DNA from 3 places in the Pseudovibrio sp. JE062 genome. Region 2 is predicted to be linked to each of the others. Evidence: riboswitches for the same ligand, from Rfam matches in the RefSeq annotation. Region 2 holds a riboswitch; each other region holds the start of a gene.

Region 1 (5,347 bases), on a different contig from region 2:
GATCAATGAGGATCGCACAGCTGCGTTGTCTGAGTTGACTGCTAACCTGAACAAAATCCGGTCTGATTTGCCGGTTGACGCTGAAGAACCTGTTATCTCACTCTTGCGAGCTGATCGGCCTTATGCCTCGTTCTACCTTGATGTTTCATCAGATTACTGGAAACGTTTTGAGATTACAGACTATCTGACACGTAACGTCGTACCTGTACTGTCTTCAATCGAGGGCGTTCAACGCGCGAGAGTGGAAGGTGGGCGTGAGCCTGCGCTCAGGATTTGGGTCGATCAGGTTCGATTGGTTGGTTACAACCTTTCTTCGCAGGATCTGGTCAATGCTCTTGCCTCTAACAATGTTGTTGCGGCGATCGGTGATGTCAAAGGCGAAGAGCAGCAGTTCAACATTATAAGCAACTCAAACCTGAAACTTGCTCAGGATTTTGAGGAGTTGGCAATCAAGGATTTTGGCGGGTACACCCTGAAGCTCAAAGATATTGCCCGTGTTGAGCTCGGTGAGCGGCCTGGTATTGTCGAAACACGCTCAAACTTTGATGAACGTGTATTCCTCTCCGTCTGGCCTCTGCCAGGTGCAAATGAGATTGCCATTGGGGATACGCTCTATGAAAAGCTGGAGGAACTCAACGCCGGGTTTCCAGATGGCTTGCATGTCGGCATCGCATTCGACTCTACACTCGCAATGAGGGATTCCCTCTTTGAAATTGTGAAAACACTTGGTGAAACGGTCTTACTCGTCGGTCTCATCGTACTCATCCTGATGGGCTCCTTCAGAGCTTCACTTGTCCCTCTGACAGCAATTCCTGTCTCCTTGCTCGGGAGTGTTGCTGTGATGTACACCCTTGGCTTCACGCTTAACATTCTGACAATCCTGGCAATTGTCCTTTCCGTCGGCCTTGTGGTGGATGATGCGATTGTTGTGGTTGAGAATGTTGCGCGGCATAGGCAGCAAGGCTTGTCCAAGTTTCAAGCCGCGCTGCAGAGCTCAAAGGAGCTGTTTTCACCGATCATCGCAATGACGCTGACACTAGCAAGTGTCTTCCTGCCGATTGGTTTTGTTACCGGCTTGTCAGGGAGCCTGTTCCGGGAGTTTGCTTTTACGCTTGCTGCTGCGGTGCTCATTTCTGGCATTTTTGCTGTTACGCTTTCTCCAATTATGAGCGCCTATGTGGCCAGTCCGCAAGGCAAGGAAACACGTTTTGCAGCCTTTGTAGGCCGACTGTTCACCCGTACAAGCAACTCCTATGGCAACTTGCTCATCCGGTTTCTGAACTGGCGTGCGCAAATACTGACCTTCAGTTTTGTGTTTGCTCTCCTCATGATCCCGTTTTTCATGTTTTCAGCCAAAGAGCTTGCACCAATTGAAGATCAGGGGAACATCAACTTTATCGTACAGGCTCCTCCCGGAAGCACTCTGCCTGCAGTTTCCGAAAACTTGAAACCAGCAATTGAAGCTGGAAAGCGTGTAGAAGGTGCGGGCGAAATCTGGCAGGTTCTGACAGCGAATGGTGGTTTTGGCGGCATCCAACTTACCGATTTCTTTGAAAGAGAACAGAGCGTGCAAGAGATTTTGCCGGGTCTGTTCTATGAACTCTCTCAGGTTTCGGGTCTGAAAGTGCTGCCTTTGCTGTTGCCTTCGCTGCCAACTGCGGGTCAGTTTGATGTTGAGCTGGTGATCAAAGGGCCTGACAGCTATGAAAACATGCTGAACTATGGCTACCAACTTGTTGGAGAAGCCTATCAAAGCGGCATGTTTATGTATGCTGACACTGATCTGAAAATTGATCGACCGCTTGTTAAGCTGAAACTCAATCACACAAGAATAGCTGATTTGGGCCTAACCTCGAAGGATGTCAGTGATCAGTTGTCTTTCATGCTGTCGGATCAATATCTCAACCGGTTTGATGCGGATGGTAAGGCTTATGTTGTTGTGCCTATGGTTGAGAAGGATGCCCGGCTAGCTCCTGATCAGATCATGAACCTGCAGATCAAAGGGCCTGAAAGCACTTACATTCCTTTGTCTTCCATTGCTTCTTTGGAAGTTGCTGCGGCACCAAGGACACTCGGGAAGTTCAACCAGCAACGTTCTTTCAGGATACTCGGATCAGTGGTTCCGGGAACCACCAAAGCGCAAGCACTGGAGTTTATGGAGCAGAAAGCTAAGCAAATTCTCCCGGCTGGATACTCTCTCGATTACGCTGGCATATCCCGGCAGATTAAGCAGGAAGGCAATAGTCTGATGTTTGTCCTTCTTGCTTCCATCGCGGTTGTCTATCTAGCCTTGAGCGTGCAGTTCAACAGCTTCAGAACTCCGCTCATTGTTGTTGTTGGCTCTGTGCCATTGGCTTTGTCCGCAGCTCTTGTGTTTACCTTTTTGGGGTTCACCTCGGTGAACATCTACTCACAAATTGGAGTGATCACACTTGTTGGGCTGGTTGCTAAGAACGCAATTTTGATTGTTGAGTTTGCAAACGTTCTTGTCGAGCAAGGAAAGGATCTGACAACAGCGATCATTGAATCTGCAAAGACGAGACTGCGCCCTGTTATCATGACAACAGCAGCGACAGTTTTAGGTCACTTTCCTCTGGTTCTTGTGACAGGGCCGGGTGCAGAAGCCCGCAACAGTATTGGGATTATTCTGGTAGCAGGTATGGTGATCGGTACGATGTTTACACTGATAACGCTGCCTTACATTTACTTGCTGTTTGCACCCAAACACTCAGCTTCGGCTGATGTTGAACGAAACGAGCAGGTCGCTGTTTAAGGCAAGCTGATGAAACTTTTAGGATGGGGTGTCGTTTCTGAACACTCCATCCAGATCATCCCAAACCTCGTCCCAATCATCTTCAGAAAGCGGTGTCAGTTGCATCGAGTGAATGACAATCATCGCTTCGCTAACAAGCAGGCGGAGACGTTCAAGGCGCTTTTGCTTGTCTTCAGAAGGTATCAGACTCAGTTTGTCCGCCATCCATTCATGAGAAGCTTCACGGTGCGCCTGTGTTTGCATCGTTAAAATCATCATGGCTGACATCTGCTGAGGTTGTTGCTTGTGCTGCAACCGGGAGGCTGCAAGAAAAACATCCAGATCGCTGATGTCACTGCGCGCGCGAGAACGTACCTCTTGCTTATAGCGCTCAAGATCTTGATCCCACCGGTCAAACAGTGCATCAATCAGCTGAGCTCGCGTGCCAAAGTTAGACTGTATCCCACCACGAGAAACCCCAGCTTCTGCTGCTACTGTGCCAATAGAAAGCGCGTGAGCCCCCTGGTTCTGAATAACCCTCTCAGCAGCATTCAGAAGTTCATTTTTATCAAGCTTTTGATACCGCGACATTCCAATCTCAACACACAGAACAGACCCTAAAATTACCCCTCCTATATGCACCAGTTTCCGGCCCGAAGCAAAAACCAGAGAGAAGAAATCTTCGTAAGTGGATAGTTATTGGTTGCATTTAGTAGGTCACTGTTGAGGTTGAGCGTCCGTCCTGTGATACGACAACGCTCCACAACAATAAGCTGTGCATAGCCTTCTATATATTGACCGCCTCCTACGCAAATGCACTATATGAGCTGTCTTGGTTCTTGTGGGGTGACTCGCAAGCTAAGAGGGAAGCCGGTGAGATTCCGGGACTGCCCCCGCAACTGTAAGCAGCAAGCGGGCTCTCATTTATGCCACTGGATCGTGTTCCGGGAAGGTAGAGAGCCTGTGCCAGAGCTGTGAAGTCAGGAGACCTGCCAAGGGACATTTTAACAACCACGGGCGGAGGGCCTGTTTGGGTTGCGGGCACATTTGCGTTCCAACGCAGCGTTGGTCTCTCATCCCTTGCTTCTTCGCCCATGCTACGGGGTTTGAAGCATGAGCATTACCGTATATTCCAAACCTGCCTGCGTGCAGTGCACCGCCACCACTCGTGCGCTGGACAGTGCCGGAATCTCCTACGACGTGATTGACCTTTCTCAGGACACAGATGCTTTCGCTGCTGTGCAGGAGCTTGGATACCGCCAGGTTCCTGTTGTGGTTGCTGGTGATCAACACTGGGCTGGTTTTCGCCCAGATAAGATAAGCGCGCTCGCCTGATCTCGTGAGCGGGCTGGTCTACTTCTCAAGCCCATCCGGAAACACCCACCGCTTTGTTGAATGCCTCGGCCTGTCGGCAGAGCGCATACCGTATCGTGCTTCTGAGCCTATGCCTCAGATGACGCATCCCTTTGTGTTGATTTCGCCAACTTATGCGGATGGCGAAGGGCGGGGGGCGGTGCACAAGCAGGTGATCCGATTTTTGAATGATGCGGCCAATCGAAACTTGCTGAGAGGCGTCATCGCCTCCGGTAACCGAAACTTTGGGGCGTTCTTCGCCCATGCAGGCACAATTATTGCCGCGAAATGCAACTGCCCATGCCTTTATAAGTTTGAACTTGCTGGCACGGAAACAGACATTGTGCGGGTTCGTCAGGGGCTAGATCTATTTTGGAAACAACACTCTTAGAGCAACCGGTCAGCGGCCAGCAGGGTCTTGATTACCATGCGCTGAACGCCATGCTGAACCTCTATGACGCAGAGGGCAAAATTCAGTTTGACGCTGACCGCCAGGCTGCGCGTCAGTACTTTCTGGAACATGTGAACCAGAACACGGTGTTCTTCCATTCTCTGGAAGAGAAACTGTCGTATCTGGTTCGTGAGAACTACTATGAAGCAGAGGTTCTGGACCAATATGACCTTGCTTTTGTGAAGGCCATTTTTGTGGCCGCTTATGAACGCAAGTTCCGCTTCCCAACGTTCCTTGGCGCTTTTAAGTTCTACACCAGCTATGCACTCAAGACATTTGATGGCAAACGCTATCTGGAGCGTTATGAAGACCGCGTGGTGATGACCGCACTGGCTCTGTCTCGCGGTGATGAAGACCTGGCTATGCGGATGATGGATGAAATCATCTCCAATCGGTTCCAGCCTGCGACCCCGACTTTTCTGAATGCAGGTAAGAAACAGCGCGGAGAGCTGATCTCCTGTTTCTTGCTGCGTCTGGAAGATAATATGGAGTCCATTGGTCGCTCCATCAACTCTGCCTTGCAGTTGTCAAAGCGTGGCGGCGGTGTAGCTTTGTTGCTGACCAATCTGCGTGAAGCTGGCGCGCCGATTAAGGGCGTTGAGAACCAGTCTTCAGGTGTGGGTCCCGTGATGAAGCTGCTGGAAGACAGCTTCAGTTATGCCAATCAACTGGGCGCACGCCAGGGTGCTGGTGCGGTTTATCTGAATGCACACCACCCGGATATTCTGAGTTTCCTCGACACTAAACGCGAAAACGCAGATGAAAAGATCCGCATCAAGACCTTGTCTCTT
Region 2 (5,347 bases):
CCAGAACGTTGTAGATCGCAGCGCCCAGCTCACCAGAGTAGATGCTTGTGTTGCCAACTGAAAAACCAATGCCACCGACAGCCATGAGTGCGGCGCCAGCTTTGATCTGCAGCACGTTATAGTTTTGTGTGTTGCGCAGGATGTACTCAGGCAGGGCAGGCGAGTTCTTGATGCCGGTGACGAAAATGCCTGAGAATGCCACAAAGGTTGCCAGTAGGGTGACGACTGTTCCACCGCCGATCTGCTCAAAACCGACTGAAAGAACAGTGCCCTGGCTGATTGGATGTAAGAGCAGTCCCTGTACGCCTTTCAGGTAGGCTGGGTAGATGACGGCACCAACTGTGAGTGCAAGGATGATGGTTGCGCGGAGTGTGAGCTGATGTGACAGTGGCAAGTATGCGATCACTGCAATCATGGCAGCCATCGCGGCGTGGATTGCCGCCGCATGGACATCGCTCTGCGGGATGAACTCGACCTCTGACTGCCAAAGGGTCAGCTGCGCTGTGACATCCGGCAGGTTCAAGGTGGTGTCAATCAACAGGCATGCAGCAGAGCTGATTATGATCAGAAGCAATGCGCGGTTGAAGAAGCGGGACGCCCGCATACGTTCCTGAATGAACAGGCTGGAATACACGACAAGTATTCCAAGAACACCAAGCGCAAACAATCCCACGGACAATATGGTCCATAGGTTCTGCTGCTGTGTCAGTAGTTCTGCCTGATTTAACGAGCCTTGAAGGCTGGTGTTCGCTGGATCAAATATTGACGCATACGAAGACACCGACATGAAGTGTAACGATAAACCAATCAGCGTAAGTAAGAGCAATACTGGAAGTAAAAGGGCTCGGAAATGCATTTGGGTACCCCAAGAAATTCTTGGGCATAATTGTTTGAAATTGTTGCGCATTTATTAAGAATTCTAGGGAGTTGAGGGTTTCATCCTAAAAAGTTTCGAAAAGAGAGGCGTATATGACGTTTATCTGACGCCTTCAAAGCAAATTGATGAAAATTGTAAGTAAAAGTTTCGGTGATTGAAATTACTTATATACGTGAATACTCGTATTTGTCTTCAAGTTGAGAGAAAAGAGATTCCGCCCGTCAATCATGATTCTCTTCTCTTTTCACAACTGTATTTAGTTCATTTTTTATGGGCAATTGATGTGCATTGTAGGTCTCCATCTTGCTTGAACAGCTTCTGGGTGATCTTGAGCGATGCAGTGGTCCAGCTTGTTTTTATACTCCGCAGTTTCAGTCATGCAGCCAACCGGTGGTGAACGGGATAACATCCTGCCGAGCTGGAGTTCCACCACAGCACGCCACGGGATTATCGAGAGCATTGAGCGCATGGGACGGACGGAAAGCCCGGAATTTGTGGCGCTGGAAGACCGAGTTGCAGTGCTTGTGGGCGATGGGGCATTGTGGAGTACCGCTGTACAGAGCGCTGACAATAAGGTCGTACCACCCAATGCTGACGGAGATCTTGGCAGTTTCGCTGACTACAGCGAAAGCGTGCGGGCTCATTTGTCTCTCAACGGGCCGAAAGCAGTTGGTGCCAAGTATCGGGAGTTCGCCTATCAGCCTTTGAAGGAACTGGTGGGTTTCCTGAAAGAACATCACTTCGAAATCTGGGTGCTGAGCTTCGGTGATCATGAAGTGGATCGCACCATGGTGGAGCTGAACTATGGTCTGCCGCGTTTCAGGGTTATTGAAGTGTCAGCGATCTCCAGTGAAGCCCCGTCTTTGGAGTTGGCGCGTGTGATCTGGGATCGGATTGGCGCAGCCCCCACAGTCTTTCTGGGTCGCACTCAGACAGATCTGGGATTGTTGAAGCTGGCAGGGAAGGGTGAAGGCACTTTGAAAATTCAGATTGCGTCTGGCCAGAGTGGGGCACAAGAAGCCTCCGGCACAACTCCAGATAAGGTCTTCGGAAAGGTTGATTCTTGGAGCTTTGTGATTTCACCAGAGAGACATTGGCTCAGGAAGTTTTCGTGGCAGGCTCCCTCTGTGACCAGCCTGAGTAAGAATTAGTAGAAAATACTGAGACTTTCGTTGAGGTCTCTCAGAGATATATTTGAGTTGTTCTAGTTTTAATCGATTGAAGGACTGACTAGTTTTGTAACAATGAATAATTTCTGCAGTTTCAGAAGTAATTTTATTTATTTTGATGAAGATCAATGAAGGGATGGGGCACTCTGATATCTCTAAATGCAGCTTCGGCTGGCACTCGGATGGGGGAGTGTCAACTTTCTTAAAGGCGTGTACCACCGGGTACACGCCTCTTTTTTTGCCTGCAGCTTGCAGTGGCTTCTTCTGAGTAGAAACCTCAGGAGTTGAGCGTTTTCCCAACCTCCTCTTATTTCTAGTTGTGTCTTCTCCTGGAATTTACGATATTCCGGCTGTTGGGTTCTATAGAAGCCAAGCTTCTTGGATGAAAAGGGAATGCGGTAGGGATGACCAAAGATGGGCCCGAGCCGCAGCTGCCCCCGCAACTGTTACGTGGTGCGTTCCTCATAAAAGCCACTGGAGATGATCTCTGGGAAGGCGAGTGATGCAAAAGCCATGAGCCAGGAAACCTGCCCGACACAACATAAACTCAAACCGCACGGTGGGTGCGAAGAGGAGCATATTAAATGCATATTGAACCGGGTTACGTTTCTGCGGCCAAGGTTATTGCTGCCAATGCAGGTGCCGTCGGCGTTTTTGTTTGGGGCTGCAAAGAGCAGATCTCTGAATTTCTGAAAGAGCCGCTTACTCCGCTGAAAACTTTATTGGCTGCTGGTTTCTTCTCCATATTCATGCAGAGTTTCCATATGTCTGTCGGGCCATCCGAGCTTCATTTTATTGGGGCGATGGCGATGTATCTGACACTCGGCTTTACGCCTGTTCTGCTAGGGTTTGCAGTCGGGTTGTTGTTTCAGGCACTCGCTTTTGATCCGCAGGACATGTACCATCTTGGCGTCAATAGCCTGTCTTTGATGCTGCCGTTGGTTTCCGTTCATTATCTGGGTGGTAAGCAGCTATTCGACAAAGACCTGACCAAACGTCTGAGTTTTGCTCAGATCCTGAAGCTGGATGCTATGTACTATGCTGGTGTGACTGGCATGGTTGGCTTCTGGCTGATGATTGGCGAAGTGGCAACACCATTTACAGCATGGGCGCAGTTTGCTTTGTCTTATCTGGCAATTGTTGTGTTTGAGCCGGTTGTGACCTTCCTTGCTGTGAAGGGGCTGAAGGCTATTGAAGACAATGCTGTGGTTCGGAATCTTACCGTGGTTCCGCAGCTGAAGATAGCTTAGACAGGTTTCTTTTATCGACTTAGAAAACAGCCGTGTTCTACGGCTGTTTTTTCATTCTAACTATTTATCAGAGGTGTTTGGTTCCAGCTTCTCACTTAGACTACAGGGGCTTTGTCTGTTGGAAGAGGTGAACTGGTTCGTGCTTCGGAAATGCTTAGCTGCCTTCTGGAAAGGCCTTCGTTTTTTTGTCGAAGTAAACTTATTTCTTTCAATCCTGCTGTTTCTTCTGACGCTAATTATTGGTGGTCATTTTATTTCTATCGCTCAGCAGAAAAGTGGTGTTTGGTTTGCTGTCGCGATAACTGCTTTTGTCTTTGTTAAACTGACATGGTGGTCGCTTCTCGGGCCAGCCTTGGAGAAGAAGTTCCCAAATTTTAGATTTGGAAGTGATGATGACTAGAGCCAGCAAAGTGCTAAGCAACTTCCTTAGTTTAATTCTGGTTTAGTCTCTCAGCTTGAGGCCCAAATCAAAAAGCTAGGAAATTGAGCAGTTTTCATTCTGCCTAGAGTGTTATGGATTGCCCCGGAGCGCAGCTTCCACTATGAGTGCTTCCCAGAGAATTCTTAGTTTACACAGATCAGGAGATGCAGGCAGTCCATGGCGCGCCAGTTCATCTATCACATGCACGGGGTCTCCAAGGCCTACGGTGCTAAAAAAGTACTCGACAACATTCACCTGTCTTTCTACCCGGATGCGAAAATCGGTATCCTTGGTCCTAACGGTGCAGGTAAGTCCACTCTTTTGAAGATCATGGCTGGTCTGGATAAAGAGTACACCGGTGAAGCCTGGGCTGCTGAAGGTGCCAAGGTTGGTTACCTGCCGCAGGAACCTCATCTGGACCCGGACAAGACCGTCTTTGAAAACGTAATGGAAGGCGTTGCGCACAAGCAAGCAAAGCTGGACCGTTACAATGAGCTGATGATGAACTACTCGGATGAAACTGCCGAGGAAGGTGCTCAGCTTCAGGACGAGATCGACGCTCAGGATCTGTGGAACCTGGAAAGCCAGGTTGAGATGGCAATGGAAGCGCTTCGCTGTCCTCCATCTGACAGCCCTGTGACCAACCTTTCCGGTGGTGAGCGCCGCCGCGTTGCGCTTTGTAAGCTTCTGCTTTCCGAGCCAGATCTGCTGCTGCTCGACGAACCAACCAACCACCTGGACGCTGAAACCGTTCACTGGCTGGAGCGCCACCTGCGCGAGTTCAAGGGCTCTGTACTGATCATCACCCACGATCGCTACTTCCTTGATAACGTGACTGGCTGGATTCTGGAGCTCGACCGCGGTCAGGGCATTCCATATGAGGGCAACTACACTACATACCTTGAGAAAAAGACCAAGCGTATGGAGCAGGAAGGCCGTGAGAACATGGCTCGCTCTCGTGCGATCAAGCGCGAAAAAGAGTGGATGGGTATGTCTCCGAAAGGCCGCCAGACCAAGTCTAAAGCCCGTATTAAGGCTTATGACGACCTGCTGGCTGCTCAGGAAGAGCGTATGCCTACCATTGAGCAGATCATGATCCCGGTTGGTGAGCGTCTTGGTAACAACGTGATCGACGTTGAGAATGTATCCAAAGGCTTTGGTGATCGCTTACTGATTGACGATCTGTCCTTCAAGCTGCCACGCGGTGGTATTGTTGGTGTGATCGGTCCAAACGGTGCTGGTAAATCAACCCTCTTCAAGCTGCTGACCGGTCAGGAAACCCCTGACAGTGGTAAGGTTGAGCTTGGTGAGCGCGTGCATCTTGGTTACGTAGATCAGTCTCGCGACAAGTTGGATGACAGCAAGACTGTTTGGGAAGAGATTTCTGAAGGTGCTGAAGTTATCTACCTGGACAAGAAAGAGATCAACTCTCGCGCATACTGTTCTTCCTTCAACTTTAAGGGTGCAGGACAGCAGGCGAAAGTTGGCGACCTTTCCGGTGGTCAGCGTAACCGCGTGCACCTTGCTAAGGTTCTGAAGTCTGGCGCTAACGTGCTGCTGCTCGATGAGCCGACCAACGACCTTGACACCGAAACCCTTGCTGCGCTGGAAGACGCTCTGGAGAGCTATG
Region 3 (5,347 bases), on a different contig from region 2:
AACGCCAACGCCAAATGAGTAACTTGCAGACCTAACGTGGACACTCTCTTGCTATGTACCAGTCAATAAAAAGAAAACTAATGGGTACTGCATTGTTGCTTCTGACAGTGGCAGGTGTGACCAGCGATGCTATCGCCGCTTTCAACTCAAGAGTGGATCTACTGGAAGCTAAGGAGATCTATGTTTGCTCGGATTGGCCTAAGCTCTCTGCTGATGTTCTTGCTCGCTTCTTCGCCTTGCAGTTTCCTGACAAACCAAAACCAGAGTTTGCTCCGTTTCCGGAGTCAGTAGAGCCGGATGCAGATGGTGCACTGTTCCTGACACTCTCTGGAAAAGCGCCTGACACGAATGTTTTAGAATGCCTGACCAAGCTGCCTCGAAGCTGGAAAAATACTTTTATCGAAGGTAGGGAAGCTTTAGGCGAACCTCTTCATCCATCAATCAGCAAGTTCATGAAGCACGCCGACAAGTTGGGTCCTCTTGCAGCAACAACGAGGTACAACAGAACTTCGGCAGCCCCCTTCATCGCGCATTTCAGAATGACGCTGGACCCTCTTGATGAGAGAGACGTCCTACGGACATTGTTTGGGTTGGAAGACAGCTTTTGCAGCACAAGCAAAGCATGCAGGGTGTTGACGCCTCTTCCAGCTTCACCAGCGCTGCAAAGCTATAAGGGAACCGCTGTTGAGCGGTGGCAGACGCTTTGGAGCAAATGCCAAACGGCTCTTGAGGAGACAGGAACACTGAACCATGACGGTTTGATCCAATACGTTCCTCAGAAGGACAACTCATCAAAACTCAGTAGTGAGGTATGGACGGTTCAAAACTCTGAATTTTATTTGGAGATAGCTCATTTGAACTCTGCTCCAGACACTCCAAGAAGCAGCTGCCGCGTTGCACTCAAACCCGAGGAAGCTCCACTCAGCGCTGCAGATCAAGCCCTGATGTTGCAAGCATTTCTCGACATCCGCTCACGCCTTATCTGGGAAGGCACTCACGAGATAAACAATCCCGACAGCATCTATCCAATGCTCTCATTGGGGTTTGCGCCGAAGGAGAAGAGCCGCCGGGGATGTCCAATCATCCATGCCATGCACTCCGATCCTTCAGCTGGTTACATTGCGACGACTTCAGGAGAACAAGCTGGCAAAGGTTGCCAAGCACAGAACTGAATGTTGTTTGGACTTCTGTCGTTCCAGATCCCGGATCATCGCTTCGCTTGTCCGGGATGACGGTGGTGGGTGGTGAGGCTGTTGTGGGCGTTTCAATGCCGTCATCCCGCGCTTGATGCGGGATCCAGTGAATTGGGCGGTAGAGGGAGTGCTGCCCCTGATTTTTCAGGGAGTGGACGTGGTGTGGGTGGCACTGGTATTTTTAGGGAGGTGCTGACCTGCGGCGGGTGGTATGGCCGCAGACCAGCAGGGCACCGATTGGCGAGGATGCGGGGTGTATTTGCGTTTCGCCATTGGCACCGGAGCAAGAGGCACTAGTTTGTGCCATTTACCATTCACAGTGATGTTGCACGCGCTTTGCGTGGTCAGGGTTACCGATCACGTTGAGCGCATTGCACGATCAAGCCATTTCCTGAGCCAGTCCCTAACATGAGGCTGGCTCTTTTCTTTGCTGCTATGCCGTTTCCTCACTTGAACGCGATGGGCTTTGAGGATCGAGCGCGAGCAAAGGGCAGTACGGCTTAATCAGGAAGCGGAACTTTTGTGTTTATTGGCTGCGGATGAGCGACCCGCTCTAACATTCCGCAGCTTTTTTCCAGTGCTTCAAGGCGATCGCGGAAGGCGTGATGCAGAGTGAACAGGGCATCGCGCTCGCTGGAGTGCTGCATTCTCTCCGTCAGCACAAGGTGCTGAATATACGAGAGGTTTTGCAGATCCGAGACAGCGACGATGACTTCATCAATTTCATTTTGGAAAGTATTTGTGGCGCTACATGCGCATGCGGAGTCGTTCATTCTCAATCCCTCTGTCTTTAGGGTGTTGAACAACCACAGGACAGCAAGGCTTTCGACGGCCCGCTGGCGAGCGGGAGGTTCGAAACCTGTAAGACAGACAGGCGAGTTTATTCCCCCCCGAAGGAGGTGTTGTATTCACCGCCCTCCCGCTCATAGCAAAGGGTTTGCGCGCTACCTATAAAGCAGGCACAAAAAATCCGCCAGTGACGGGAGCGGTAACCGCTGTCTTAAAGGAGGTTTCGACGCCTCATGTATGAATGTGGAATGAAAACCAGAGGTTGTCAAACTGACAGTTTTTACAAGGATGTGGATGGCTGAGTTTGCGCGCATTTGGTGAGGCGGTTGAGCTGTGGTTTGGGTCTGTGCTCATGGCTCTGGATCCCGCATCGCGCTTCGCTTGTGCGGGATGACGGTGGGTGGGATGTGGCTGCTATCAACAGCGCGTCGGGTCTGTTTTCGAAAACTCTTGCAATTGGGGGCGGTAAAACTCAGTATGCGCGCTGATGGTTTCTGGGGAGCGAAAGGCCCCGGGATTAAAAGGGAACACGGTGCGGTGTAGCCAACAGGCGCCAATTCCGTGACTGCCCCCGCAACTGTAAGCGGTTAGCGAAGCCAAGCGTGCCACTGGAGAGATCCGGGAAGGCTGGCTGAGCACAGACCCGCGAGTCAGGAGACCTGCCATTATGTTTCACTTCAACCCGGGCGGGGCGTCCCGGAAGGAGGCCATAATGGTTGCATTGGCGCAAGCCTCTCACATATCCGGTTTCTATTTGCCCCCGCTGCAGCGCGGAGGGCGTTATGAGACCTTTTTCCTCACAAACTAAACTTTATCCCGGATCGTTTTGCGAGCCGCTGATGGTCTGCGCGCGCGTGCGCTTGACTTTTACTTCAGGATTCGACAATTGATGTAACGTTATAACGTTACATTTATGACTATGTAGCGTTTCACTCAGGTGGGGTGGTTGAATGCTGGATCCTGTTTCTTTTCATTTCAATGGCTTAGGCTGTCCGGTTGGCGCTGAGCGGCGCAAGGATGCTTTGTCATGAGCGCGGCTTCTGTATCCGTTTGCGAGGTTTCCTGGGCGCCGGAGCGTAAGAGCGCGCTTGTTCTGAAACCGCTGAGCTTTGAGTTGGCGGCGGGGCAAACCCTTGGTGTTGTTGGGGCAAACGGGGCTGGTAAGTCTACATTGCTGCGGCTGCTTTATCGGTTCAACAAGCCGATGAGCGGGCAGATTTGCATTGGCGGCGATGACATCTGGTCTCTTTCAGCTCGGGCGACAGCGCAGCGGGTAGCAGCAGTGCTGCAGGAACAGCCGACAGATTTTGCTCTCAGGGTGCGTGAGATTGTGGAGCTGGGGCGCACGCCCTATCGCAGCGGGCTGGCGGCTTCCGGTGAACATGACCGGCAGGTGGTGGATCGTGCGATCCATGCTTTGCAGCTGGATGGGCTGGCCGGACGGTTGTTCGGCACGCTTTCTGGCGGGGAACGGCAGCGGGTGATGGTGGCACGGGCTTTGGCGCAGGAGCCGGAGCTGCTCATCTTGGATGAGCCGACCAACCATCTGGATATTCGCCATCAGCTGGAAATTCTGAAGCTGATTGAAGAGCTGGATCTGACGATCATCACCAGTTTGCACGACCTGAACATGGCGGCGCAGGTGTGTGATCAGATCCTGCTGCTGGATCACGGGCAGATGCTGGGTTTCGGGGCTCCGGAGCAGATCCTCTCCCCTGCCCTTGTTTCGCAGGCGTTTCAGGTGCGGACCACGCGTGATCAGCTGATGGCCCGGCAACAATCCCTCCTTACTTTTGATCTTCACTCATAAGGACTGCTTTCATGAATAAACTTGGTTTGGCGCTGGCTGTAGCGCTGCTTTCTTCTTCTGCTGCCTTGGCAGAGGTTTCCGTACAAAGCTGTAGTCGCACCGTGAAGTTTGATGGCGTGCCGCAGCGGGCTGTTTCCAACGACTCCAACCTGACAGAGATGATGCTGGCGCTGGGGCTGCAGGACAACATGGTGGGCTACACCGGCGTTTCTGGCTGGAAGACGCTGGATGCAGAACTGACCGACAAGGTGGCTGTGTTGCCAGAACTCTCCCCGAAGTACCCAAGCAAGGAAGTGCTGATCGGCGCTGATGCTGACTTCTACTTCGCGGGCTGGAACTACGGCATGAAGGTTGGCGGCGAGGTGACGCCAGAAACACTAGAGCCGTTTGGCATCAAGGTTTACGAGTTGACCGAGAGCTGCATCCACCTTGGCGAGAAGCCTAAAGTTTCCATGGATGACATGTACAACGACCTTTTGAACCTTGGCCGCATCTTTGGTGTTGAGGCGCGGGCGGAAGCGCTGGTGCAGTCTTATCGTGATGAGCTGGTGAAGTTCAAAGCTGGCCTGAAGACCTCTGACACACCGCTGCGTGTGTTTGTTTATGACAGTGGTGAGGATTCTCCATTCACCGCCGGTCGTTATGCGATGCCGACTGCGATGATTGAAGCAGCCGGTGGCACCAACGTGCTGGACACATTGGAGAAGAGCTGGGCGCGCGTGAACTGGGAAGCTGTGGTTGAGGCGAACCCAGAGATGATCGTGATCGTCAACTATGGCGAGGTGACTGCTGAGCAGAAGCGTGAGTTCATGCTCAACAACCCAGCCTTTGCGGAGCTAGATGCGGTGAAGAATGACCGGTTCGTGACACTGGAGTATGCTGAGGCAACACCGGGACCACGGAACATCAAGGCGATCAAGAAGCTCGCTGCTGCGTTCTGGGGGAACTAACATGAGCGAAGGAACCGGCGTTGTCGTGGCCCCACCTGAGGGCCGTTCTCCTCATATGCTGCAGATCTGTTGCGTGGGATTGGCTGCGCTGGTTCTTTCGGTTTGCCTTGCTGTCTCCGTTGGCGCGGTTTCTGTATCCATGGAGACGGTTTGGGGTGTTCTTGTCAACAAACTGGTGCCGGGGTTGGTGGAGCCGAGCTGGTCGTTGGGCCGGGAGAACATTCTCTGGCAGATCCGCCTGCCCCGTGCGCTGCTGGCGATTATGGTTGGAGCGGGGCTTTCCATTGTAGGGGCCTGCCTGCAATCCGTAACCCGCAACCCGCTGGCTGACCCACATTTGATCGGCATTTCTGCTGGTGGTGCGTTTGGGGCGGTGTTGGCGCTGTTGCATACAGGGCTGTTTCTGGGCTTGCTTACGGTGCCGTTGCTGGCATTTCTTGGCTCTCTTGGAGCGACGCTGCTGGTGATTGGTGTTGCCAAGTTCACGAGCGCAACCAGCGCAGACCGGCTGGTGCTGACCGGTGTTGCGGTGAGCTTTGTGCTGATGGCGGGCGCGAACATTCTCATCTTTCTGGCGGACCCGCGGGCTACGCACACCGTGGTTT

Evidence for each region. Region 2 has a riboswitch for cobalamin ahead of PJE062_RS05300 (energy-coupling factor ABC transporter permease). Riboswitches for the same ligand answer to the same signal wherever they lie in the genome.
Region 1: it holds a riboswitch for cobalamin, as region 2 does, so the genes downstream of both, nrdH (glutaredoxin-like protein NrdH) here and PJE062_RS05300 (energy-coupling factor ABC transporter permease) in region 2, are expected to answer to the same signal.
Region 3: it holds a riboswitch for cobalamin, as region 2 does, so the genes downstream of both, PJE062_RS08265 (ABC transporter ATP-binding protein) here and PJE062_RS05300 (energy-coupling factor ABC transporter permease) in region 2, are expected to answer to the same signal.

The regions. Positions count from the first base shown of each region.
Region 1 covers NZ_DS996808.1:4,284-9,630, forward strand. Annotated here, with positions in the region: gene PJE062_RS10125 (efflux RND transporter permease subunit) at 1-2,773, shown strand, start outside; gene PJE062_RS10130 (TetR/AcrR family transcriptional regulator) at 2,792-3,343, opposite strand; cobalamin riboswitch at 3,569-3,764, shown strand; gene nrdH (glutaredoxin-like protein NrdH) at 3,866-4,087, shown strand; gene nrdI (class Ib ribonucleoside-diphosphate reductase assembly flavoprotein NrdI) at 4,092-4,496, shown strand; gene nrdE (class 1b ribonucleoside-diphosphate reductase subunit alpha) at 4,478-5,347, shown strand, end outside.
Region 2 covers NZ_DS996806.1:194,239-199,585, forward strand. Annotated here, with positions in the region: gene PJE062_RS05290 (bifunctional diguanylate cyclase/phosphodiesterase) at 1-787, opposite strand, end outside; gene PJE062_RS05295 (hypothetical protein) at 1,213-2,028, shown strand; cobalamin riboswitch at 2,385-2,596, shown strand; gene PJE062_RS05300 (energy-coupling factor ABC transporter permease) at 2,631-3,296, shown strand; gene PJE062_RS05305 (hypothetical protein) at 3,415-3,696, shown strand; gene ettA (energy-dependent translational throttle protein EttA) at 3,895-5,347, shown strand, end outside.
Region 3 covers NZ_DS996807.1:158,657-164,003, reverse strand. Annotated here, with positions in the region: gene PJE062_RS08280 (hypothetical protein) at 1-35, shown strand, start outside; gene PJE062_RS08275 (hypothetical protein) at 81-1,172, shown strand; gene PJE062_RS08270 (hypothetical protein) at 1,694-1,966, opposite strand; cobalamin riboswitch at 2,454-2,664, shown strand; gene PJE062_RS08265 (ABC transporter ATP-binding protein) at 3,010-3,792, shown strand; gene PJE062_RS08260 (ABC transporter substrate-binding protein) at 3,804-4,742, shown strand; gene PJE062_RS08255 (iron ABC transporter permease) at 4,798-5,347, shown strand, end outside.